3 regions of the Mesorhizobium sp. WSM4847 genome follow, and region 2 is predicted to be linked to each of the others. Evidence: predicted binding sites of a transcription regulator. Region 2 holds the regulator's gene; each other region holds the start of a gene.

Region 1 (3,273 bases), on a different contig from region 2:
GCCGGTGATCATCAACCCCTATCTCGCTTGCGGCAAATGCAGCGCCTGCCGCCTAGGCAAGCCGAATTGCTGCGTCAGGATCGAGGTGCTCGGCGTCCACCGCGACGGCGCCATGTGCGAACGGATCCTGGTGCCGGCGCAAAATCTTTATCCGGCCAACGGCCTGTCGCTGACCGATGCCGCCGCCGTCGAATTCCTGGCGATCGGGGCGCATGCCGTGCGGCGCTCGCTGGCTGATCCCGGCGCGCGCACGCTGGTCATCGGTGCCGGGCCGATCGGCCTCGGCACGGCGCTGTTTGCCCGCATCGCCGGTCTCGACGTGACGCTGCTCGACATGAGCGCGGAAAGGCTTGGCTTCGCCGCAAGCGAACTCGGCTTCGCCACCCTCGACGCATCACGGCAGTCTGCGACCGATCTAGTTCGCGAGGCGACCAACGGCGAAGGTTTTGACGCGGTCTTCGATGCCACCGGCAACACCCAGTCCGTCCAGTCAGCCTTCGCCCATGTCGCGCATGGCGGGACGCTGGTCCTGGTCAGCGTCGTCAAGGACGACATCGTCTTTTCCGATCCTGAATTCCACAAGCGCGAGATGACGCTGATCGGCAGCCGCAACGCTCTGCGCGTCGACTTCGACCATGTCGCCGCCTCGATCCGCGATGGTGCTGTGCCGCTGGCAAAGCTCGTCACCCATCGCACGACGCTTTCGGATACACCGCGCGACCTCGCCCGCTGGGCGCATGAGAAATCCGGCCTGATCAAGGCCGTCATCCAGGTCGGATGAACCGGACTTTAAAGCGCCGATATCTTGAGCTCGACCCGCTCAGCCGGAAACCGGGTTTCGGCAAACTGGATCGGCTGGCCGTCCGGCGTGACGTTGACGGCGACCGTGACCAGCACGATAGCGCCGGGCTGCAGATTAAGATCGGCAAGGTCGGCGGCGTCCGCGTGGCGGGCCGACAACACCGTCGATTGTCTGAGATAGTCACCGATGCCGAAACCCCGGAATGAGGCGGTCACCGATCCGGTTTCGGCCATGGCGGCATCGATGCCGGCGAAGCGAGCCGCGTCGAACCAGCCGGTCGCACGCGAGACCGGTTGCCCATCGGCTTCGCCGCGTGTCTCGAGGCGTATGACAGTCGAACCCCTGGCAAGCCCCAGCCCTTCGGCGACGCGCCGGCTGGCCGGCTCGACCGCCGATTCGAGCAGCACGCTGCGGCGCTCCGACGCCTGCCCTTGCAAGCCCTCCGAAAAACGGGTGCGGGCGCCGATCGGATAGGACAGGCGCTTGCGCGACAGCACGAAGGTGCCGCGCCCCTGTTCGGCCCTGAGCACGCCATCCTGCACCAGTGCGGCGATGGCGCTGCGCACCGTATGGCGGTTGACGCCATAGCGCTCGGCCAGTGCAACTTCCGGTGGCAATGCAGCATTCTCGGCAAAGTCGCCGACGGCGATCGAATGCAGGATCTGGTCGGCGATCTGCCGCCACAGCGAGACGCCGCTGCGCCGCTCCAAGCTGCTGGCCATCTGCTGACCGATCATTTCTTTGCCCCGATCTTTTTCGCGCTGTCATCCGTCCGTCATGGACACGCTTTAGAAAATAGATATAATTTGTATAATTGTCTATATCAATAGACGAATTTTCGATGCAAGGGAATGTCAACCATGCGAGGACAGGAAGCGCGCGATCAGCAGCTTGAGCGCAAGGCCGTCATGGCAACGTTGGCGCAATCGACCGGCGACGATATCGTCCGCCTCTGGAACGAAGCCGGCCTGCCTTCGGAAGCAGAACTCCTGCGCGGCCCTGAAACCGGCCTGGTCACCGTGCGTGGCCGCATCGGCGGCGGCGGCGCACCATTCAACGTCGGCGAGGCGACGGTCACCCGCGCGACGGTGCGGCTTGCCTCGGGAGAAGTCGGCCACTGCTATGCGCTCGGCCGTGACAAGCAGAAAGCAAAACTGGCGGCGATCGCCGACGCGCTCTGGCAGGATCCCATCCGCCGCAACGAGGTCGAGAGCAAACTCATTGCGCCGCTGCAGACCGCACTGGCCAGCCGACGTGAGCGGCGGCGCGCCGAGACGGCGGCAACGAAGGTCGATTTCTTCACCATGGTACGCGGAGAAGACTGATGGATATCGCAACGCAAGCGATCGAGGGCGGCTTTGCCAATCCGGTGTTCGACGCCCAGACGGTGTTCCGCGCCGTGATGGACGCAACGGCGCGGCCGGGCACCCTGCAGCCTCTGCCGGTCTTTGCCCGCCCACCGGCGCCGCTGTCGGCCACCGCGGGCGCCATCGCGCTGGCGCTGTGCGACAACGACACGCCGCTCTGGCTCGACCTCGTTTTGCAGGCCCCAGCAGCGATGAAATCCTGGCTCGGCTTCCACACCGGCGCGCCACTGGCCCACACGCCAGCCGATGCGCATTTCGCGCTGATCGCCACGCCGGCCGAGATGATGGCGCTCGACGGCTTTTCACAAGGCACCCAGGACTATCCCGACCGCTCGACGACGCTGATCCTGCAGGTCAGCGATCTCGTCTCAGGCGCGCCGCTGCTGCTCGAAGGTCCTGGCATCGAAACAACCGCGACAATCGCGCCGGCGCAGATGCCGCGCCACTTCGTCGAACAATGGAAGCAGAACAATCAGCGTTTCCCCCGTGGTGTCGACATTATCCTAGCCACCCCGGAAGGCGTTGCCTGCCTGCCGCGCACGACGCGCATCAAGACGATGGAGGCGTGATATGTATGTCGCGGTAAAAGGCGGTGAAGCGGCCATTGCCAACGCCCACGCCCTGCTCGCCGACCGCCGCCGCGGCGACCGTTCCGTGCCGGCGCTTCGCCTCGACCAGATCGTCGAGCAGCTGGCGCTCGGCGTCGACCGGGTGATGAGCGAAGGTTCGCTCTACGACCGCGAATTGGCGGCGCTGGCCATCGTTCAGGCGCGCGGCGACATGATCGAGGCTATCTTCCTGGTTCGCGCCTATCGCACCACGCTGCCACGCTTCGGCTACACCAAGGCGATCGACACCGGCGCGATGCTGGTCGAGCGGCGCGTGTCGGCGACCTACAAGGATTTTCCCGGCGGCCAGCTTCTCGGCCCGACCTTCGACTACACCCACCGGCTGCTCGATCCCGAGCTTGCCGCCGGTGGCGACGTCGCCGAGCCGCTGCAGCGTGCCACCGACGCGGACGCCATGCCGCGTGTCTCCGCCATCCTCGCCCGCGAAGGCCTGATCGAGCCCGACGGCGACATGCCGCAGGACCATATCCCGGGC
Region 2 (3,273 bases):
TGAAGGGCGAAAAGGTCTCTGTTCACTACGGCGAGAAGCGAGCTCTGTTCGACGTCGATCTCGATGTCCGCGAGCATCAGGTGACGGCGTTGATCGGGCCATCGGGCTGCGGCAAGTCGACGTTCCTGCGTTGCCTGAACCGAATGAACGACACCATCGATATCGCGCGGGTGAGCGGCAAGATCACGCTCGACGGCGAGGACGTCTACGATCCGAAAATCGATGTCGTCGAGCTGCGAGCTCGCGTCGGCATGGTATTCCAGAAGCCGAATCCGTTTCCGAAGTCGATCTACGAAAACGTCGCCTACGGTCCGCGCATCCACGGCCTGGCCAGGAGCAAGGCCGAGTTGGACGGCATCGTCGAATCGAGCCTGAAGAAGGCCGGCCTGTTCAACGAGGTCAAGGATCGCCTGCTCGAGTCGGGTACCGGACTGTCCGGCGGACAGCAGCAGCGCCTGTGCATCGCGCGCGCCATCGCGGTGTCGCCGGAAGTGATCCTGATGGACGAGCCCTGTTCGGCGCTCGATCCGATCGCCACCGCCCGCGTCGAGGAACTGATCGACGAACTGCGCCAGAACTATACGATCGTCATCGTCACCCATTCGATGCAGCAGGCGGCGCGCGTGTCGCAACGCACGGCGATGTTCCATCTCGGCTATCTGGTCGAGGAGGGCGCGACCGACAAGATGTTCACCAACCCCGACGACAAGCGCACCCAGGACTACATCACCGGCCGGTTCGGCTGAGCGGTCCGGCGAATTTCGAACACGAGGACAGCACCATGGGTGAACACACCGTCGCATCTTTCGACGAGGAACTGGAGCACATCGACCGGCTGATCCGCGACATGGACGAGCTCGCCGCCGCAATGGTCGCGGCCTCGATCCGCGCGTTGCTTGCGTCGGACAATGCGATGGCGCAGCGCGTCGTCTCGGACGACGCCATCATGGATGCGAGGCAGCGCGAACTCGATGACAGCGCCATCACGCTGATCGCCAAGCGGCAGCCGATGGCGCAGGATCTGCGCGCCGTGGTTGGCGCAATCCGCATGGCGGGCGATCTCGAGCGCATCGGCGATCTGGCCAAGAACATAGCCAAGCGGGTCAGCGCAGTCGGGCAGAGCGCGACGCCGCGTAATCTGTCGCACGGTATCGACGCGATGGCGGACCTCGTTCTTGTGCAGCTGCGCGGCGTGGTCGAGCACTATGTGTCGCGCGATGCCGGCGCGTTGAAGGAACTGCGCGCCGACGACCAGAAGATCGACGTGAAATACACGGCGGTTTTTCGCGAGCTCCTGACCTACATGATGGAGGATCCGCGCAACATCACCGCCTGCACGCACCTTCTGTTCTGCGCCAAGAATCTCGAGCGTATCGGCGATCACGTCACCAACATCGCCGAAAACGCCTACTTTGTCGTGACCGGGCAGCAATTGCCGGCGGATCGCCCGAAGCTCGACGAAACGACGATGTCGGCGCCGGCGACATGACAGGAGTGACCGGCCGATGATCGCGCCGCGCATCATGGTGGTGGAGGATGAAGAGCCGCTGGGCGTCCTCCTCCGTTATAATCTGGAATCCGAAGGCTATCAGGTCGAGGTGGTGACGCGCGGCGACGAGGCCGAAATCCGGCTGCAGGAAAACGTGCCCGATCTTTTGGTGCTCGACTGGATGGTGCCGGCGGTTTCCGGCATCGAGCTTTGCCGGCGGCTTCGGGTGCGCCCCGAAACCGAGCGGCTGCCGATCATCATGCTGACCGCGCGCGGCGAGGAGAGCGACCGGGTGCGCGGCCTTTCGACCGGAGCCGACGACTATCTGGTCAAGCCGTTCTCGACACCGGAATTCATGGCCAGGGTCAAGGCGTTGCTGCGCCGCGCCAAGCCGGAAGTGTTGTCCAGCGTGCTCAAGGTCGGCGACATCATGCTCGATCGTGAATCGCACCGGGTCTATCGCAAGAAGAGCGAGATCCGGCTCGGGCCGACCGAATTCCGGCTGCTCGAATTCATGATGCGCCACCCGGGCCGGGTCTTCTCGCGCAGCCAGTTGCTCGACAATGTCTGGGGCGAGACGATCTACATCGACGAGCGCACGGTGGACGTCCATGTCGGCCGGTTGCGCAAGGCGGTCAACAATGGTCGCATGCCCGATGTCATCCGCACCATCCGCGGCGCGGGCTATGCGATCAGGGAAGACTAGGGGATGTGCTGATATTCAGGTGATGCCGGCCTGCGAACGGCTGATACCTGCGCTTCCGGTGCTCATCTCATCCAAGAGTACGCTCCGCTCCGGTTCTCGGAACCCGCCATTCTCGACTCGGCCTGACCTGAACCTCAACACACCCCAAGTCGCGACCCGGGAATCCTTCAAGCCACGTTCTTTCCGACCGAGCCGGCTCGTGCCTGGATGCTCGGCGCGAAAATCTCCTGGTCGACGAAGCTTAGCGCCCGCATGGCGCAACCTTCGCGGATCAGCGGCAGCTCGTTCGGCTCGGTGTCGAAGGAAATCAAACCCGAATGCTGGCCGCCGGCGGTCTGGGCGATGGCCTCGCGCAGGGCCGGCTCGATCAGGTCGAAGGCGGCAGCGCTGGCGCCGACCATGGCCACCGGCGCCGGATCGATCAGCGCAAACAGGCTGCCGAGCCCGAAGCCGAGCGCCTCGCCGGCCTTGCGGTAGGCTTCGCGCTCCGGTCCGTCCGTCTCGCGCGCCCGGGCCGCCAGTGCCCGCATCTCGGCGTCGCTGACATCGGCGACCGGCTCGGCGTTCTCGCTCAACAGCCTTGCGTTGCGCCAGATGGCGTAGTTGCCGGCATAAGCCTCGACGCAGCCGCGCCGCCCGCAGCGGCAAAGCGCGCCGCCCGGCCGATGGATCATGTGGCCGAATTCGCCGCCTGAGGAGTGGGTGCCGGTGAACAGCTCGCCCTTCAGCACCAGCCCCATACCGATGCCGTGCGAGAGCAGGATGGCGATGAAATCGTCGCGGTAGCGATCCGGGTGGCGCCAGCGCAGCGCCACGGCCATCATGTTGCAGTCGTTCTCCATGATGGCCGGGATGCCGAACTCGCGTTCCAGAATGTCGGCGAAGGCGATGTTCGTCTGCGGCGTGATCGGTGACCACAACATGGCGCGCGCATGGGAATCGGTGATGCCCTGGATCGCCAGCGCGATGCGGGCGACGCTTTGGACATCGAGGTCGGGATCTTCGAGCCGGCGCCGGACGATGGCGACACATTCGCCGATCAGCGCGTCACGCGACATGGTCAGCGTGTCCAGCCGGC
Region 3 (3,273 bases), on a different contig from region 2:
GGCATGGAGCGGACCCGAGACGAATTCCCAGAACGGATTGAAGTCCTGGAACTGCGCCTTGTCGGGATTGTAGTAATGCGCCGCCGTGTAGTGCACGTCGGCGGTCAGCCAGACGGTGTTGGTGATGCCGGCATTCTTTATGTAGCGAAGGAGGTCGGCAATTTCCAGTTCGCGGCCCTTGGCCGGGCCATTGTCGCCATTGCTGACGGCCTCGGCGCCGGCCTTGTTGGTGGCGTCGTTCCAGACGACGAGACCAAGCGGCATGTCGGCGGCGATGATTTTCCAGGTCGCGTTGGAGTTTGCCAGTTCGCGCTTCAGCCACTTCATCTGCTGTTCGCCGAGGATGCGCGATTGCGGCGTCACCGTATCCTGCATGCCAGGACCGTTGGCGCCGCGATAGGAGCGCATGTCGAGGAAGAACACATCGAGCAGCGGCCCGTAGGCGATCTTGCGATAGACGCGGCCCGGTTCCGACGGCTCGTAGCGGATCGTCGTCATCTCGTGGAAGGCGCGTGCCGCGCGTGCCGCCAGCACATGGATATTTTTTTCCGAGTAGCGGTCGTCGGCGCTCAGGTCCTTCGAATCCGACCAGTTGTTGACCACCTCGTGGTCGTCCCACTGGTAGAAGGTCGGGCAGATGGCGTTGAGCCCCAGCACGTTCTTGTCCATCATGTTGTACTTCCACTGGCCGCGGTACTCGTCCAGCGTCTCGGCAACCTTGCGCTTTTCGTCGATGAGGACCTTGTTCTTCCACTTGCTGCCGCCGGGCAGCTCGACCTCGTCCTTCATCGGGCCGTCGGCATAGATTGTGTCGCCGGAATGCAGGAAGAAGTCGGGCGTATGCTTGCCGATCGTGGCATAGGTCTTCATGCCGGTGTCGTCGATGCCCCAGCCCTGGCCGGCGGTATCGCCCGACCAGGCGAATCGGATGTCGCGTTTCGAGGCCGGCGCCGTGCGGAAGCGGCCGATGATCGGCTCGGAGACGGCGTTGATGTCGGCAAGATCGGCCGCGACCATGCGGTAGAAGATGTCCTGGTCGGAGGTGAGGTTGGTGAGCAGCCGCTTTACCGTGTAATCGCTGGCCGGCGACGTATCGAGCGGCGCAAGGCGCAAGGGATTGGCGAAATTCTCCGTCGACGAGAGTTCGAACATGACGCGCGAAGGGCGGTCGGTCCGCGTCCACACCACGCCGCTGGTTGCGTCGACATCGCCCGACTGGACGCCATGGCTGAAGGCGGGCCGCTGATTGGCGCGCGAATAATAGGGAAGCGCGAGGCCCGATACGCCGACGAGGCCGGCGGCGCTCGCCGACGTGACAAAAGCGCGGCGCGAAATCTTGTTCATGGCTGTCTCCTGGATGGCTTAAACGTCGCCGCTAAGGTCCAGCCTCAATGTTTCACGCACATCTCGAAACCATGAAGGTTTTCTGACGATCAACAGGCTGGCGAATCTCCCCCCTCGAGGGCGAGATGTCGCCGAAGGCGACAGAGGGGATCGTGTCGCGTGGAGCGCCAACCTCCTGCGTCTGCGATAAGGGGCCGAGCCCGGTCGGACCGACCCCCTCTGGCCGCTTCGCGGCCATCTCCCCCTCAAGGGGGGAGATTAGCGCTCGGCCGTCACAGCTCAAGCCGCCTGCGGGTTCGGCTCGAAGGCCGGACGGCTGGTGTTGATCAACAGCGAGATGCAGGCTGCGGCTATTGCCGTCATACCGGCGATGAGGAAGGCAAGTTCGTAATTGCCCTGCAATTCACGCATGGTGCCGCCGAAGAAGGCGGCCGCCGCTGCACCCACCTGATGGCCGGCGACGACCCAGCCGAAGACGATCGGCCCGCTGCGGTCGCCGAACGCCTCGTTCGACAGCCTGAGCGTCGGCGGCACGGTGGCGATCCAGTCCAATCCGTAGAGCACGGCGAAGATGATCAGGCTGGTCGACGAAAAGCCGGAATAAGGCAGATAGATCAGCGACAGGCCGCGGATGCCATAATAGACGCCGAGCAGCTTGCGCGGGTCGAAACGGTCGGTGAGCCAGCCCGACAGCGTCGTGCCGATCAGGTCGAAGATGCCCATCAGCGACAGCAGGCCGGCGGCTTGCACCTGGCCGATGCCCATGTCGCCGCAAAACGCGATCAGGTGCGTTCCGACCAGTCCGTTGGTGGTGAAGCCACAGATGAAGAAAGTGGCGAACAGATACCAGAACACCCGCGTGCCGGCGGCACGACGCAGCGTGCTGAACGTGTGGGAGAGGAAATTGCCCTGCGAGGCCGGCGGAACCGGCGGCACGTCGTCGGCCTCAGCGCCGTAGCGCACTATGCCGATCGCGGACGGCCGTTCCGGCACCAGCAGCCAGACCAGCGGCACCAGGCAGGCGGTGGCGACCGCAATGGCGATGGCGACAGGCTTCCAGCCGCCCGACTGGGCGAGCGCGGCGAGCAACGGCAGGAACACCAGCAGGCCGGTGGCGGCCGAGGCCGACATCAGCCCCATCACCAGGCCGCGATTGGTCTTGAACCAGCGATTGACGATGGTGGCGCCGAGCACCGTGGCGACCGCGCCGGAACCGACGCCGGAGAATACGCCCCAGGTGAGAAGCAGGTGCCAGGGCTGGGTCATCAACAGGCTGAGTGCCGTCGAGCCCGACATCAGCACCAGCGACGCCAGCAGCGTGCGGCGCAGCCCGATCCGTTCCATCAGTGCCGCGGCAAACGGCCCGGTCAGGCCGTAGAGGAAGATGCCGATGGCCGCGGCGAGCGAGACGACATCGCGCCGCCAGCCGAAACTCTCCTCCAGCGGCAGCATCATGACGGCCGGCGCCGACCGCAGGCCCGCCGCGATCAGCAGGCACAGGAAAATGACGGCGACCACGACGAAAGCATAGCGCTGGCCAAACGGGCGGGATCGAGCTATCATGTTACTGACCGGTACGTTTCAATGCATGGGAGCATACGTACCGATCGGTAACATTGTCAAGCAGGCAACGGCACGTCCAAGAATGAAAAGCATTGAACCAGCGATCAAAGCGGATGAACGGCCCCGCGCGGGCGAAAAAATCCTTCGCGTTGCCCGCGACCTGTTCTACCGGCAAGGCATCAGGGCGATCGGCGTCGACGAGATCGTGCGGCGCGCCGGCGTCACCAAGCCCAGCCTCTATCGCAGCTTTCCGTCCAAGGACGAATTGGCCGCGTCCTATCTGCGGCAATACGACCTCGAGTTCTGGGCCCGCTTCGACGCGGCGGTGGCTGCCCATCCCGGCGATCCGCGCGCGCAGATCGCCGC

Evidence for each region. Region 2 encodes PhoB, which activates phosphate uptake and scavenging genes when phosphate is short. Its sites were predicted from a motif close to TGTCATNNANCTGTCAT; they were not measured.
Region 1: phnF (phosphonate metabolism transcriptional regulator PhnF) is a predicted target of PhoB. The motif match lies at 1,565-1,581, and genes of this name have one in related genera.
Region 3: AC0L28_RS05820 (alkaline phosphatase D family protein) is a predicted target of PhoB. The motif match lies at 1,416-1,432, and genes of this name have one in related genera.

The regions. Positions count from the first base shown of each region.
Region 1 covers NZ_JBVVPY010000002.1:347,570-350,842, reverse strand. Annotated here, with positions in the region: gene AC0L28_RS04395 (zinc-binding alcohol dehydrogenase family protein) at 1-781, shown strand, start outside; gene phnF (phosphonate metabolism transcriptional regulator PhnF) at 790-1,539, opposite strand; gene phnG (phosphonate C-P lyase system protein PhnG) at 1,663-2,127, shown strand; gene phnH (phosphonate C-P lyase system protein PhnH) at 2,127-2,738, shown strand; gene AC0L28_RS04375 (carbon-phosphorus lyase complex subunit) at 2,740-3,273, shown strand, end outside.
Region 2 covers NZ_JBVVPY010000013.1:69,881-73,153, forward strand. Annotated here, with positions in the region: gene pstB (phosphate ABC transporter ATP-binding protein PstB) at 1-746, shown strand, start outside; gene phoU (phosphate signaling complex protein PhoU) at 782-1,489, shown strand; gene phoB (phosphate regulon transcriptional regulator PhoB) at 1,506-2,195, shown strand; gene AC0L28_RS19710 (ROK family protein) at 2,363-3,273, opposite strand, start outside.
Region 3 covers NZ_JBVVPY010000003.1:257,247-260,519, reverse strand. Annotated here, with positions in the region: gene AC0L28_RS05820 (alkaline phosphatase D family protein) at 1-1,344, opposite strand, end outside; gene AC0L28_RS05815 (MFS transporter) at 1,624-2,907, opposite strand; gene AC0L28_RS05810 (TetR/AcrR family transcriptional regulator) at 2,990-3,273, shown strand, end outside.